3 regions of the Streptomyces sp. NPDC101194 genome follow, and region 3 is predicted to be linked to each of the others. Evidence: riboswitches for the same ligand, from Rfam matches in the RefSeq annotation. Region 3 holds a riboswitch; each other region holds the start of a gene.
The links. Region 3 has a riboswitch for cyclic di-AMP ahead of ACIRP2_RS29230 (C40 family peptidase). Riboswitches for the same ligand answer to the same signal wherever they lie in the genome.
Positions count from the first base shown of each region.

Region 1: linked by a shared signal. The riboswitch ahead of ACIRP2_RS16710 (M23 family metallopeptidase) and the one ahead of ACIRP2_RS29230 (C40 family peptidase) in region 3 are both predicted to bind cyclic di-AMP.
Region 2: linked by a shared signal. The riboswitch ahead of ACIRP2_RS21995 (transglycosylase SLT domain-containing protein) and the one ahead of ACIRP2_RS29230 (C40 family peptidase) in region 3 are both predicted to bind cyclic di-AMP.

Region 1 is NZ_JBIWOS010000004.1:21,274-26,427, forward strand. It holds gene ACIRP2_RS16710 (M23 family metallopeptidase) at 1-1,131, opposite strand, end outside; cyclic di-AMP (ydaO/yuaA leader) riboswitch at 1,143-1,295, opposite strand; gene ACIRP2_RS16715 (PP2C family protein-serine/threonine phosphatase) at 1,575-2,735, opposite strand; tRNA gene ACIRP2_RS16720 (tRNA-Met) at 2,977-3,050, opposite strand; gene ACIRP2_RS16725 (SPFH domain-containing protein) at 3,141-4,340, opposite strand; gene ACIRP2_RS16730 (hypothetical protein) at 4,394-4,615, opposite strand; gene ACIRP2_RS16735 (SHOCT domain-containing protein) at 4,888-5,154, shown strand, end outside.
Region 2 is NZ_JBIWOS010000005.1:514,422-519,575, reverse strand. It holds gene ACIRP2_RS22005 (DUF305 domain-containing protein) at 1-522, shown strand, start outside; gene ACIRP2_RS22000 (ABC-F family ATP-binding cassette domain-containing protein) at 600-2,261, opposite strand; cyclic di-AMP (ydaO/yuaA leader) riboswitch at 2,965-3,123, shown strand; gene ACIRP2_RS21995 (transglycosylase SLT domain-containing protein) at 3,128-3,892, shown strand; gene ACIRP2_RS21990 (DUF2461 family protein) at 4,028-4,678, opposite strand; gene ACIRP2_RS21985 (hypothetical protein) at 4,777-5,094, opposite strand.
Region 3 is NZ_JBIWOS010000009.1:161,812-166,965, reverse strand. It holds gene ACIRP2_RS29240 (helix-turn-helix domain-containing protein) at 1-132, opposite strand, end outside; gene ACIRP2_RS29235 (ATP-binding protein) at 337-768, shown strand; gene ACIRP2_RS29230 (C40 family peptidase) at 907-1,380, opposite strand; cyclic di-AMP (ydaO/yuaA leader) riboswitch at 1,385-1,570, opposite strand; gene ACIRP2_RS29225 (hypothetical protein) at 1,956-2,264, opposite strand; gene ACIRP2_RS29220 (ATP-dependent Clp protease proteolytic subunit) at 2,272-2,910, opposite strand; gene ACIRP2_RS29215 (hypothetical protein) at 3,116-3,322, opposite strand; gene ACIRP2_RS29210 (hypothetical protein) at 3,650-4,069, shown strand; gene ACIRP2_RS29205 (PP2C family protein-serine/threonine phosphatase) at 4,600-5,154, opposite strand, start outside.

The DNA.
Region 1 (5,154 bases), on a different contig from region 3:
CGTGACCTTCTGGCCGACACTGACACCGATCGAGGACTGATGGCAGAACCACAGCTCCGTACCGTCTTCGAGCTCCAGCACCGTGCGGTAGCCGTACGAACCGGACCAGCCGGCCGACTTGATGGTGCCGCCGTGTATGGCCTTGATCGGGGTGCCCGTCGGCGCTGCGAAGTCGAGGCCGGTGTGGTAGCCGGAGGACCACATCGAGCCGGCCTCGCCGAAGGTCGAAGTGATCGTGTACGAGGAGGTCGGGATGGCGTAGCTGGCGGCCAGCTTGGCGAGCCGCAGGGCCTCCGCCTTCCTCTTGGCCTCTTCCTCCGCCTTCTTCTTCTCGGCGGCGATCTTGGCCTCGGCCGCGTCCTGCTGCTTCTTGGCCTCGGCGGCGGCCTTCTCCGCGGCCGCCTTCTCCTCGGCGGCCCTGGCCTCGGCGTCGGCGGCGTCCTGCTGCTGCTCGGCCTGCTGGAGGATACGGGCACGGAGCGCCTCGCCCGCGTCCGTCGCGCCCCGCTGGGCCTCGGCGGTGGTGATGCCGGCGGTGGTGAGCGGCGCGGACGCGGCGACGGCCTCGGCCTTGTCGGCTTCGGACTCGCCGGAGAACAGGGACCCCACGCCGGGGAGCGACTTGGCGTCGGGCAGGTTGTCCGCGATGGAATCGGGAAGCGAGATGGAGACCGCCGGCTTGCTCTGCGCGGTGGCAATGCCGCCCGCGCCGACCGCCGCGATGACGCCGACCCCGAGCACGGTGGAGCTACGGGCAAGTCCGTTGCGCTGCTTGGCGACGCGGTGCTTGCCGCGCACGGGGCGGACGGACTCCTCGGTGGGGTTCCACTCGTCCCGGCTTCGTTCGGGTTCACCGACGCCGTCGGCGCGAAATCCCCCGCGGAGCTCTGCCGGATCGCCGGACCCGCTGAACTCACCGGACCCGAACTCACCGGTGAAGTCGCCGCCCGGCTCGGTGCCGTAGCCGGTCCCGAACGCCGTTCTCGTCCCGGTGGTTGCGTAACCGGCGTCGGAGGCGAGACCGGGGCCGTATCCGAGGCCGTAGTCGGAACCGGTGCCGAAGTCACCGCCCGGGCCGAAGTCGGAGGTGAACCGCGCGGGGGCCTCGGGGGCAGGCTTGTTGGACGCCACTTGGGCGCACTCCTTTCCTTCCTTCTCGCCTACCGGGTTAGCTGACGGGTTCGGAGCAGGAAGGTCTCCTACGGGCGCCTCTGCCTCTCACGAGACACAGGTGTCCGATTCACCCCATGTAGGTGGTTCCCCGGTTCCCTTGCGGAATTCGGCGCTCGCGCACGGTGCCGCCACTGACGACGGCTGGGACGACCGCGCTGCGTTATCGAACGTTAATAGACACCCGGGCCCTATTCCAAGCTGTTCCCACTGATCGTTCACGTCTTTGGCCTGGACTTTACGGGACATAACCGGGTGGAATCGGATGAGTTGATCGCCCCTCAGCCATTACCCGGATTCTGACGTTGCGTCAAATGTTATGCGGAGCGGCGTGCTTCGGTTACGCACGGTGGCATGCCCGTCCGGCACTCCACCCGGTCCGCACCACGCACCCGCCCCACCCGTCACATCGTGTCCAGTCCCACGATCTTCACCGTCCTGCGCCGGTGCGGCTGCCCCTCCGCGGGACGTACGACCGCGAGCAGCGCCATGTCGTCGGTGGTCTCGCCGCCCGTGTGCCGCCGCACGTCGTCGGTCAGGGCGGACAGCAGCTCCTCGGGTCCCGGGAAGATCCGCCCGCGCAGCCGCGCAGCCGGATCGTAGAAGACCCCGTCGGCGTTCCGCGCTTCGGAGAGACCGTCGGTGTAGAGGAGCAGGGTCGTCCCCGCCGTCAGATCCCATTCGTCCGCCCGGTCGGGCCACACCCCCAGATCCATCCCGAGCGGCAGCGCGGGCACCGACGGCCCCAGCACATCCAGGGCTCCGTCCGGATGCAGCAGGATCGGCTCGGGATGACCACGGTTGACGATCCGCACCCGCGACAGCCCGGACGGGATCTCGGCCAGTACGGCGGTGGTGAAGCCCTCGACCACGTCCAGCCCGCTCCGCCCCGTTCCCTCTCGCGCCAGCGCCCGCTCCAGCCGCTGAGCCACGCCCTCCAGAGAACGTTCCTGCTCGGCCGCCTCCCGGAACGCGCCGATGATCACCGCCACGGACTCCACGGCGTCGAGCCCCTTCCCCCGTACGTCCCCGACCACCAGCCGCACCCCGTGCGGGGTGTCCGCCACGGCGAACAGGTCGCCGCCGACGAACTCGTCCGCCTGCGCCGCCTCGTACCGCGCCGCCACATGCAGCCCGCCGATCCGGTCGGACGGTTTGGGCAGCACGGCCCGCATGGCGGTCTCCGCGATCACCCGCGCGGAGGCCAGTTGCTCGTTGCTGCGCCGCACGACCCCGTTGATGACGATCGCGAGGACCGACACGGTGGCCAGGGTCAGCAGCTCGATCAACGGCACGGCCTGCGGCAACGTGTTGCTGTGCAGGCGCAGCGCGACGATGGCCAGGATCGAGGCGACGGCGGTGAGGACGGTGCTGGACAGCGAGAAGAACGGCGCGGCGATCAGCGGCGCCGCCACGAACAGCGGAATGGCGGTGAAGGTCGGCGGCGTGAGGGCGTCGAACACCAGCCCGCCGAGAATCATCAGGGCGGGCAGCGCGCGGACGAACCGCCGGGTACGGACACCGCCTCCGGCGTGTCTGCCGCCCTGCTTCAGCCGCTTCCACACCTGTGGTCTCCTGCCCGGTACGCGCACGGCTGAGTACGGTGCCGCGCCCCACCTCCAGGCTCACCGGAGCGAGGGCGCGCGGCGACTCCTCATCGGCCAATGGGGGTACGCACGTGGCCCGGCTCACACACCGCCTGCCCCGCCTTCCACCATTCCGGCGACCGGAACCAGGGACCGGCGGCGGTGCGGGGAAATGATTCAGGCCCGGCACGCTGCATGCGTGCCGGGCCTGAATCGTCAGTAGCGGGGACAGGATTTGAACCTGCGACCTCTGGGTTATGAGCCCAGCGAGCTACCGAGCTGCTCCACCCCGCGTCGGTGAACACAACTCTACGGCATGTCCGGCGCGCTCATGACCACTCGGCGAATCTCCCGCGTCCCGCCCCTTCGGCGCGGCCCCGGAGATCAGTTCGTCTCGGTGATGCGCCCAGTGGCCTTCCCGTCGACCGCCGGTGACTTCATCGGGCTCGCGCCGCGCTGCAGCGCATGAAGGATCGCCAGCCCCTGGCCGACCACGCCCGCAGCCATCTCATTGACACCGTTGGCGCCGTTGAGGACGGTGAGGTCGGCCCCCGACATGCCGCGCGCCGCCGCGTCGGCCAGCGCCGGCAGGTTCTCCACGATGCGGTTGGCCGCGATGAGCTCCTGGTTGCCGTCGCGCAGCGAGGCGGCGCGCGCGCTGTTGGCGTCGGCCTGGGCCTGGGCGATGGTCCGTTCGCTGTACGCGTTGCCGTCGGCCTCGAACTTCACCCGGTCCCGGGCCGCCTCGGCGAGGGTGCGCTGACGGTACGCCTCGGCGTCCGCCGGGCGCCGCACCTCCCCTTCGAGCCGCTGCGCGGCGAGCGCGGCCTGCCGCTCGGCCAGCGCGGTCTGCTCCTCGATGACCTCGTGCGAGGCCCTGGCCTGGGCGAGCGGTCCGGCCTGCGCGGCGCGGGCGTTGTACTGCTCGGTCTCGGCGAGGAAGCCCGCGCGCTTGATCGCGGTGTCACGTTCGTACTCCGCCTTGAGCGCGGCGGCCTGCTGCTCGCGCTGGCTGGCCTCCTGGTCGGCCTTGGCCTCGGCGATCCGGGCCTGGCTGGCGACCGCGGCGGCGTGCGGGGCGGCGAGGTTCTTGATGTAGCCGGTGGCGTCGTCGATCTCCTGGATCTGGAGGGCGTCCACCACGATGCCGAGCTTCTCCATCTCGCCGTGGCTGCCCGCGATGACCTCCTGCGAGACCCGGTTGCGCTCGCGGATGATCTGTTCCACGGTCAGTCCGCCGACGATGGAACGCAGGTGCCCGGCGAAGATCCGGCCGACGAGCTCCTCCATCTGCTCCTGCTCCGTCAGGAACCGGCGTGCCGCGTTGGCGATGGACACGGCGTCGTCGCCGACCTTGAAGACCGCGACGGCCCGGACGTTGAGGCGGATGCCCTGCTGGGTCACGCAGTCCTCGGTGATCTCCGCCTCGCGCAGCGCCAGGGAGAGCATGCGCGCCTTCTGTTTGACCGGGACCACGAAACTGCCGTGGCCGGTGACGATCCGGAACTGGGTGTCCAGGGTCTGCCCCTTGGAACCGGATATGAGCATCGCCTCGTTGGGGGCGGGAACATGCCAGAAGAACATCGGAAGACTCCTGCCGTCGTCACTGCTCGACGTGGGTACCCCCCTGCTCGGGCTCAGGGCGGCAGAGGCTCCACGATCACGCCGCGCGCCGAGACCGAGTCGACGACGATGACGCGCACGTCCCGGTCGATCGACGTCGTCGACCATGCGGTGTAGGCCTCCGACCCGCCCCGTACCGCCACCAGCACCTCGCCCGGACCGCCGGGCGGGATCGGCACGGTGACACGGCCGATCGCCCCGACCGGGCTCCGGGCGGACTCATCCGCCCGGTGCATGCGCCCTCGCGAGCGTCCCTGCGCGCGTCTGCTCACGCCGCCGCTCGCGCCGCTCTCCGCGTCGCTGCTCACGCCGTTCACGCCGCTTCATGACCACGGGGCGACCCCGCCTCCTGGAGGCCGGAGCCTCCCTCGACGTTTCCACGGTACTCCGCGCCTGCCTCCCGAGGAGGCTCTCGAACAACAACGAGCGAGGGGGAATATGAGGTGATATGACTGATTTACCTTTCAGTCAGTCGACGCGATGACTCGCGGTGATAGGGGAGCCGACCGTGGACGATTACCCCCTGCTCAACCTCTTCTGGACCATGCTCTGGTTCTTCCTCTGGATCATGTGGCTGTTCCTGCTCTTCAAGGTCATCTCCGACATCTTCCGCAGCGACGACCTCGGCGGATGGGGCAAGGCGGGCTGGCTGATCGTGGCCCTGCTGCTGCCGTATCTGGGCGTCCTGCTGTACGTGATCGTGCGCGGCAGGTCCATGGGGAAGCGGGACGTCAAGGAGGCGCAGGACCGGGAGGCGGCCTTCAAGGCGTACGTA
Region 2 (5,154 bases), on a different contig from region 3:
TCCGCCACTGCCTCCGCGTCGGTCGCCCCCGGCGGTACGTTCAACGCCGCGGACGTGGAGTTCGCGCAGCAGATGATCCCGCACCACCAGCAGGCCATAGAGATGGCGAAGCTTGCCGACGGCCGCGCCGCCGACCCCGAGATCAAGGCCCTGGCCGCAGCGATCGAGAAGGCCCAGGACCCCGAGATCGACACCATGAAGGGCTGGCTGAAGTCCTGGGGCAAGCCGCTGCCCGCGGCCTCGATGGGTGACATGCCCGGCATGGACCATGGCTCGAACGGCTCCGGAATGCCCGGGATGATGTCCGACCAGGACATGAGGGGCCTTGAGGCGGCCAAGGGCAAGGACTTCGACAAGAAGTTCGCCCAGCTCATGATCGGCCATCACGAGGGCGCGGTCACCATGGCCGAGGCCGAGCGGAAGAAGGGCGCCGACGCCGACGCGAAGAAGCTCGCCGATGCCGTCATCACCGCCCAGACGGCCGAGATCGAGAAGATGAACAAGATCATCGCCAGGCTCTGACCCCCGCGGGGTGCGGGCCTCGGCCTCACGCGGCCCGCACCCCCTTCCGTACGTGTTCCTCGGAGCCACGTGACCGCTCAGCCCGCCTCCGACGCCGCGAGCAGGTCGCCCACCTCCTCCGCGGTGGTGTCCTGCAGCTCCTCCCCGAGGACCAGCCAGCGGGTGATGCCGACCGACTCGAGGAACGGCAGGTCGTGGCTCGCGATCAGCAACGCACCTTCGTAGGACGCGAGTGCGCTGGTCAGTTGCCGCACGCTGGCGATGTCGAGGTTGTTGGTCGGCTCGTCCAGCATCAGCAACTGGGGGGCCGGTGCGGCGAGCATCGCCGCGGCGAGCGCGGCACGGAAACGCTCTCCGCCGGAGAGGGTGCCCGCCGGCTGTTCCGCGCGCTTGCCCTGGAACAGGAAGCGTGCCAGTTGCGAGCGGATGTGGTTGTCGGTGACTCCGGGAGCCATCCGGCCCACGTTCGCCACGACGCTGAGCCCGTCGTCCAGCACGTCCAGCCGCTGCGGAAGGAATCGCAGCGGTACGTACGTCCTGGCCTCGCCGGACAGCGGAGCCAGCTCGCCGGTGAGGGTGCGCATCAGTGTCGTCTTGCCGGCACCGTTGCGCCCGACGAGTGCGATTCGCTCGGGCCCGTGCACATGGAGGTCGCCCTGGCGCAGCCTGCCGAACCGGGGGCGCAGCTCGTGCAGGCTCAGCACGGTGCGGCCGGTGGGAACAGCGGTGCGGGGGAGGCTCACACGGATCTCGGCATCGTCACGGATCGCGTCCGCCGCTTCCTCATGGCGGTCGCGTGCCTCGCTGAGCCGATCCGCCTGGAGGCCGCGGAGCTTTCCCGCGGACTCCTGCGCGGACCGCTTCCGGCGGCCGGCGATGATCTTCGGGAGCCCGCCGTCGGCCGCCGTCCTGCTGCCCTGGCGCCGACGTCGGGCCAGCTTCACCTGGGTCTCCTCCAGTTCGCGCTTCTGGCGGCGTACATCCGCCTCCGCGGCGCGCAACATCCTTCCGGCGGCCTCCTGTTCGATGCTCAGGACTTCCTGGTAGGCCGACCAGCCGCCGCCGTACCAGTTCACGGCGCCGGACCGGAGTTCGGCGATGCGGTCGACGCGCTCCAGTAGTTCGAGGTCGTGACTGACGACGACCAGCACGCCGGAGCGCCAGTTGTCGACGGCCTCGTGGAGTCTGCGCCGGGCGAGCACATCGAGGTTGTTGGTCGGTTCGTCCAGCAGAAGGATGTCGGGACGTTCCAGCAGCAGTGCGGCCAGGCGCAGGAGAACGGTCTCGCCCCCGGACAACTGGGCCACGGTGCGGTCCAGTTCGATGCTGCCGAGTCCCAGGGAGCCCAGGGCCGCCACGGCCCGTTCCTCGACGTCCCAGTCGTCTCCGATCGTGTCGAAGTGCCTCTCGTCCACATCCCCGGCCTCGATGGCGCGCAGCGCGGCGCGCCGCTCGGCGATGCCGAGGGCCGCGTCCACACGCAGCGTCGTGTCGAGGGTGATGTTCTGCGGCAGGTAGGCGAGGCTCCCGCCGACCGTCACCGAGCCCCGGGTGGGACGCAGCCGGCCGGCCAGCAGTCGCAGCAGGGTGGACTTGCCCGCGCCATTGGTACCGACGAGCCCGGTACGGCCGCGGCCGATGCTGAGCGAGAGGCCGTCGAGGACGGTCGTGCCGTCCGGCCACTGGAAGGACAGCGCCGAGCAGGTGAGCGAAGCGCTGGGGGCAGTGGGTGTCGCCATGGTGATCCTCGCAGTCGCAAGCGTGGTGAAGGGGGCTTCGTATGCGAGCACCACGCAGCGACCGTGCCGAGAAGGAGGGTGCGGCGGTCCGGAAGGTCGAAGGACGGCTGAGGCACCGAGGTCGCATCCACGCGGGGTCACGGGCAGGGGAAAGCACTGCTACTGCGTGACAGGCGTACGGCGGGAGCCGTACGGCGCGATGTTCGCGAACCTCAGATGCGCAACGTCCACCTCTATCGGAGACAACAGGGCCGCTCGGAACGATAACGAGCCGCAGGACGAAAGGCAAAGCCCCGAGGTGACGGAGCCGTGTCGGACGTGGTCGGGCCGATGCGTGGGTGCGCCGGAGCGAAGAGCCTTCGAGCGAGCGACCCAATGTCACTGTATGACCGATTTGTCAAAAATTAATAACTTCGTCAATAAAGGGGCTTTCTCTACCTACTGCACCATTTGAACACCAAGGGAAATATCCCTTTTGCGGCTTCGTGGTGTGAGTCACGTTCGAGGGGTTCGAAGGTCTCGGCGACCGGCGCGCTTCCCTTCTGTGCAAGGAAATCCGGCTGCGTGGTGTGAGCTGGATTACGGCGAATTCCATTAATCGATCTTGGAATGAAATGTGATCCAGAAATAGGGGCTTGTTCCTTTTGGTGTTTCTCGCCTACGGTCACCGTCAATCCGGACGGAACGCCAAATCCTGCCGCCGTCCGAGAATCCGACCCACTCACGTACGGCAGGAGCGGGGGACCCAGGTAAGCCGCCGGTCCGGTATCCGGAACGGCTCGGGGTGAAGTCGCATTCGCGTGCGGCCGGACATCTCCAGTCCGAACCCGACAGCTCACCTCGCAGGCGACGGAGAGGAATTCAGCATGTCCACAACGGGTAAGCACGGTCGCCGCAAGTCCACTTCGCTGACCCGCGGCTTCATTGTCGCGGCCACCGGCGGAGTCGCCCTCGTACTTCCGCTGGTGGGTGCCGGCTTCGCCTCCGCCGCGCCGGCGCAGGCCGCCACCGCAGCCAAGGCCGTGGCGTCGAAGAGCGCCACCGCCGAGGGAGTTTCCGTACAGAAGGCCGCGCCCGCGACGTATTCCGTGGTCGCCGGCGACACCCTTTCCAAGATCGCAAGAGCGCATTCCCTCAGCGGTGGCTGGCAGAAGCTGTACGCGGACAATCGAAATGTCATCGGTGACAATCCCGGTCTGATTGCCCCGGGTATGACGCTGACTATCGGGGCAGCCGCCCCTGCCGCGACCACCGCGAAGACCGCCGCCGCATCGGCTGCGACCACGTCCGCGGCGAAGCCCGCGACGTACGCGAACAATCTGGACGGCTGGATCAGGGAAGCGCTGGCCGTCATGGCCAAGCACGGAATCCCCGGCAGCTACGACAGCATCCACCGCAACATCATGCGCGAGTCCTCCGGTAACCCGCGGGCCATCAACAACTGGGACTCGAACGCTGCCGCGGGAACGCCCTCCAAGGGCCTTCTGCAGATCATCGACCCGACGTTCCGCGCCTACCACGTGCCCGGCACGTCCATGGACAGCTACGACCCGGTCGCCAACATCACCGCAGCGTGCAACTACGCCGCCGACAAGTACGGTTCGATCGACAACGTCTTCGGCGCGTACTGACGTACAGGGGCACCGAAAGGCGGTTCAGGACCGACGGGTGGCGAGAGGCCGGAGACTTTTCCGGCAACGGACCACCCACCGGTCAGGGGCCGCCTTTCGGCTGTTCGTCGACAAGAGTCGCACGCGGCGTCGATGTCAGGTGGCAGGCCGACGGGAGCCCGGAACGGTCACATGGCGGGCGAGCCAGGACAGCAGGGGTGCCAGTTCCTCCGCCGCCACGAGCACGGAGTCGACCAGCGCCGCCGTGTGCTGTGCGCAGTCCCCGCCGAGGGGGCGGGCGGCGGTGACGGAGCGGTGCCGAAGGAAAGCGGCGCGCGGATGACCGGCGTCGTGACCACGCGGCACGCGCCGCATGACGTCACCGGTGATCTCGTACCCTCGCGCCTCCAGGGCCTCGACGGCGCGCACCAGCTCCGGTCCGCTCTCCCGCGCGGCAACTGCTTCACGGAACAACGGGATCTGCCCCGGATCCGGATAACTCCAGCCACCGCTGATCCGGAGTCCGTCGAGATCGAATCGCAGACCGATCCGGACACCTCGCGCGATCCGGATCTCCGCCGCTTGATGCTGCCACCACCACGGATCCTTGCGGAAACCCCAGACGGAGAAGTCCTCGTACGCCCCGTCGGCGTCCGCCACATCGTTCAGCAACGCGATCATGGGTTGCCGCACGAGGCGTTCCCGGTCCTTCCGGAGTTTCTCGCGTGCTTCCTGCGAAGGTGCACCCTCCAACCGCAGAAGCAGCTCGAATGCCTGCTCTGTCCAGCCGCTGAACGCTCCGCTCATGCAGGGGATCCTAAGGCCGTCCGGCCGCCGCCGGACGCGGTGTCCGGCGTTCCCGAGAGGAGCCTCGCGTGGCGCTGTGCGCCCGGCCGACGCGACCGTCACTCCTGGGCGCTCTCCGTGGGCCGTTGCGAGCTCCGGGGCGGCGGTCTGGGAACCGTGGCCGCCTCTCCCTCCCGAACGGACCGCACCACCGCGTCGTGCAGACGCCTGCTGTCGTCCTCCGAGCAGCACGGCACCGGACTGCCCGACATGGTGAACCAGTCGATCGCCCCTGTGTACTGCACCGTCACCTGGGCCGTGTCATCGGCCCAGGTCGTGTGAACGGTCAGATCCCCGGACAGGACGCCGGCCTCGTCCGTCAGCACGCCACCGTGCCCGGAGAACACACCGCGAGTCGTCCATGACGCCCAAGCCATGCATCCAGGCTGGCACCAAGACGGTGGATGCGCGACCCGCGGCACCCCGGCTTCCCGGCC
Region 3 (5,154 bases):
GATCCGGCTCACCTTGGACTGGTGCCAGCCGAGCATCCGCGCGGCGTCCCGACTGGTCAGTCCCGACGCGTGGCGCAGACTCCGGAGCTCCTCCCCGAGCTTGCGGCGTCGTACCGCAGGGCCGTACTGCATGCGCGGCCTCCCTCCCTCTCGTGCCGAGCGGACAGTGTGGCGCCCGCAAACGGTTTCGTGGGGCAGGGTTCACCGCATTGAGCGACAGATATATGCATATCCTGATGGATCGCCGTCGCGGAGGGCAGCATCGATGGCAATCTGGCGCGAAGCGCAACCGGGGCCGATCCAGCGTCGGTCCGGGTGGGAAAGGGACGGCTCGCCATGGCAGACCATCAAGAAGCAAGCGTCACTCTGCCGAGCGATCCGGCCTCGGTTTCGGCGGCCCGGAAGCATGTGGTCCGGGTGCTCACCGAATGGGGCCTGACCGTCGACACCGAGTTCGCCGACAGTATCCGCCTCATCGTCTCGGAGCTTGCGACCAACGCCGTCCAGCACACCTTCGGGCAGTCGCCCACCTTCACCGTGGACCTGAGACTGGAGCAGGAGGAACAGCTCTATCTGGGGGTGACGGACAGTCACCCACGCTGGCCCCGCAGGCTGCCCGCCGCCGTTCAGCAGGACAACGGGCGCGGCATGGTGATCATCCGTTGTCTCGCCAAGGAGTGCGGCGGCCGGCTCACCGTCACCCCCACCGCCGACGGCGGCAAGACGGTCTGGATCGCGCTTCCCTGGAGCATCCCCGTGCAGGGCTGACCGAGGGCGGGAGCGACGCAGGGCGTGCCGCGTCGGGTCGGGTGACCGCCCCGCACCGGTGACGAGCGGATCAGCGGCACGGGGCGGTGCACCGCCGGCGGGTCGGGGCCGGAGGGAGGTGAGGATCCGCCGGACGGGTCAGCCGACCCGCCCGTAGTAGACGCGCTTCGTCCAGATCTTCTCCAGTCGGACCACCGCGCCGGTCCTCGGCGAGTGCCAGATCTTGCCGTGGCCGGCGTAGATCCCCACGTGGTAGACGCTGCGACCGTAATGGAAGAAGACCAGGTCGCCGCGTTTCCTGTGCGAGGCCGAGACATGGCGGGTCTTGTTGTACTGCTGCTGGGCGGTGCGGGGGAGCCGCTTGCCTGCCTTCTTGAACGAATAGACCGTCAGTCCCGAACAGTCGAAGAGGTTGGGACCGGTGGCCCCCCACCGGTACGGCGCCCCCTTCTTCGACGCGGCGATGTTCAGCGCCTTCATCGAGGGAGTCGCCGCCTGGGCCTCCGGCGTGGCGCCGGGGGCGAGCACGGTGCCGCCGACGGCGGCGAGAGTCAGAACCGAGGCCGTACCGGCCCGGACGAGCAGAGACGGGACATGAACCTGCGCAGTCATGCGCAACCCTTCGTCAGCCGCCTGTGAAGGATGACCTGTCGGGTTCGGGCTGGCGAAGTTGCCCGGCCGCGCTCGGCGGCTTCACCCCGAGGATCGACCGGTGATCCGGCCGACCCGTTGTGCTCGGGTCCTCCACTCCTGCCGATCCACTTCTGTCGACCAGACATCCGGACGACGGCAGGACTCGGCGTCCGCCCGGACCGCCCCGTCGCGGTGACGGGGGCTTGTCGTCCCAGGGATCTTGACTCACCGACTGCCGGATTTCCGAAGGGAAGCGATGATTTGCGTGGATCATCACGAATGACCCGTTCGGGTGGAGGCGGCGCACTCTCGGGTGGGGTCGTTCACCGGGACCCGTCTCGTACCAGCACTGGAATCGTTGATTCCGTTCACTGGTCATCTGAAAAGCGCAAGTTGAGATATCCGTCGTGAGGGGGGCTTCCTACGCCGAACGAGCGAGGAATTTCGATGTACCCACCGGGCGTGTCGTGTACGGGAGTTGGCCGAATCCCGGCTGTCGGCGGGGGTGGGGGAGCCGACCGGACCCCGGCGGTGCCGGGGCCGGTGGAGACTGATCAACTCGGCGGAGCGGGGGGTACGGTGACACGTCCGGCCCGCCGCTCCCCGTCCAGTACGCGCAGCGCTCGTGCCAGGGTTCCCGTGTGGATCTGCGCCTCGCCGCGTTCATGCATCGACGCGAGGGCATCCCGCAGCGCGCCCGCCCGGGACACGAGTGCCTGCGCGGCGCGCAACGCGCCGTAGGTGTCGCTGCCACGGGCCGGATTGATCCGGCCCAACTGGTCGAGGACTTCGAGGTAGTGGTCGATGAACTCCCCCTCCGCGCGGGTCAGTGCGGGCAGTTGCGGCAAGTGTGGCGGCTGCACCGGGCGTTCACCTCGTGCCATACGTGGGGAGCGATGACTTCCGGTTCTGTGTGAGGTGGTCCACCAGGCCGTACGCCTTGGCGCCCGGGGCGTCGAGAATGAGATCGCGCTCGATGTCGGTGGCGATCCGCTCTGCGTCACGGCCGGTGTGGCGGGCCAGCAGTGTGATGAGCATTTCGCGGACCCGTTCCAGCTCCAGGGCCTCGATCTCCAGGTCGGAAGGCCGGCCCTGCACCGGCTCGCTGAGCGCGGGTTGCTGTACGACGACCCGGGCTCCCGGCAGTGCGTGCCGTCGGCCCGGAGCGCCTGCGGCGAGCAGTACGGAGGCGCAGGAACCGGCCTGGCCCAGGCAGAAGGTCTCCACGTCGCAGGTGAGGTACTCCATGGTGTCGTAGATCGCGGACATGGCTTCGAACGAGCCTCCGGGGGAGTTGATGTAGAGGGAGACGGGTCGGTCCGGATCGTCATGCTCCAGATACATGAACTGGGCGATCAGGTCGTTGGCCGCGGTGTCGTCGACCGGGGTGCCCAGGAACACGATCCGCTCGGCGAGCAGCTTGGAATACGGGTCGAAGGTGCGGGTTCCGCTGGTGGTGCGCTCGGTGAACTCGGGCAGTACGTAGCGGGCGCTGGGACGGAACGGCATGGGTGACGCCTCTCCTCCGGGTCTGTACGCAGTCCGCGTATCCGGGTCTGTGCAGGGCCTGTGCGAGCTTCTGTGAAAAATGTACAGGACGTACAGGCAGCCATGAGGGGGTGTGATCCTGGTGATCCACTGAAACTCCCAGGTCAGAGGTTGTTTGGCCGTTCGCTGAGGGCGGATGTCTCACGAAGGCGACGAAGCGGGGCGCTCAGAGGAGTTCGGCGCAGGCGTGCTCGAACCCGGTCGGGCTCATGCGAGGACCGGCCTCCACTCCCTGGTGTCGCGGATGAAGCTGCCGGTCGTCCAGCGCGTCGATCTCCGCCAGGGTGAACCGCAGCACGGACAGACGCCGTCCTCGTGCCGTGTGCTCGCGCGGCTGCCGCAGCGCGCCAGGCGCCAGGGCGAGCACGGCCACGACGGGCCATCACCGTACGAGCGCCTCGCCCACCCGCACGAGCAGCCGCACCACCAAGGAGACCGATGCGGCGGCGACCAGGGCCGCCGCCCCGCACTCGGCCACGCCATGCGGCCGACGGATCGTAAGTACCTTTCTCTGAACCTGATGAGGTCCCTGCTGCGGCATGGCTCTTCATCAGGCACGGGAGGCAGGAAAGTCGGGCGCATCCGGCGAACTGGTCAGCAAGCGCAGCCGGACTGACGGTGATTCACGCATGCCGTCAATCTCCCTGTCATGTCATCCCAAGGGCGCAGTTCCGGAACCGTGTTGTGCATCGTCTTGGCGATGCTCAGCATGACCACGGCGGTGATCTTGTCGGCGGTCGCACTGAGCGCGACCTCTCAGGTGCCCGATGAGCCGCTGGACATGTACAGCAACAAGATCGATCTCTTCAAGGACGCCGACTGCGACGCCAGGGCAGATGCTCCACCCGATCAGCGCTTCATGCGCTGCTTCTTCGAGCACCAGTCGACCATGCAGAAGGATGCGGCGTTCTGGGGGAGGGAGGTTGCAGCGCGGCAGGCGGACATCCAAGCGAAGGGCAACTTGGCGATCATCTTCGGCGTGTTGGGGGTGACCTTCGCGGTCTGCGGCGTGGTGTCCAACAGAGGGAGCCGGACCGAGCCGCAAACCACCGACAGCTGGGCAACCCATCCCGCCCCGGGCGGGGAACCCACGCCTACCCAATCACCCGCGCAGCCGTAGCCACAGCCTCCAAGGCAACGTGTATTGGTTCACTTGCTGGGAAGATCGACGCTGTGCCGCAGATCGAGCTCGGTGCGGAGCGGACAGTCTGCTCACGGTGATGCTGGACGTCGCCTCCATCGGTGATCTGGGGCTGGACGACGCTGACATCCAGTATCTACCGGGCTCTGGCCGAACATGAGAAGGCTCAGGCGTACCCCGAAACCATCGCGGCGACCAACGCCGACTTCGCTGTCCTCCAGGTCGAGAGCCAGGGCGACGAAATTCCGCAGCCCCGCCACTCCGCTGCCGCTGTAGACCTATAAACCCGCTGGTCAACGTCGTGACGGGGTGGTGGCGACGCTGCACGCCCGTACGAGAAGAAAAGGAGCGGCGTCACCGCCCTGTCGGCCGAGGCCGGGCTCCGGCAGGGGAGGAGCGTCTGCCAAGGCGATCGACTGGAGGGCACACGGCATGGTGTACGAGGACCGCGCGTAGTACGGCATCCGGGGAGTCGGCGGTGGCGAGGACGAGCGTGAACCCGCCCGTGCTCAGATCACCGAATTGAGTGCTTGGTCGCTTTCGCCAGTGGGTCGCGGTAGGAGCGCCTGCTCGGCCGTCTCGGCAGCCGGCGGCCGTCGGCTGCGTTGGACGGCGATCGCGGCGGCGTCGTCGGCCAGGTGTCCGCCGACGTGGGCGATGAGATCGGTGCGCAGGTGGTGGACCAGCGCGGAGGGGTTGTGGTGGCCCCACGAGGCGGCGCGTTCGGACAGCGGGTAGAAGACGCCCTTGGCATTCCGGGCCTCGATCACCCCGTCGGTGTGCAGCAGCAGCGTGTCTCCGGGGCCGAACGTGAAGGTGTCGACGTGGTAGAGGTGGCCGACCAGTTCACCCAGGCCCAGCGGCGGGGCGGGGCAGGTGGCGTGCAAGGTGGAGACCTTCTGGCCGTCCAGCAGCAAGGCGGGCGGATGCCCGCAGGTGACCATGTCCACCTGCGGCAGCGCGTCGGGGATGTCGAGGATGGCGGCGGTGATGAAGCACTCGCCGGCCTTCTCCGCCTCGGTGGGGTCGGCCAGGTTCCAGCACACGCTGTGGTCCAGGTAGGC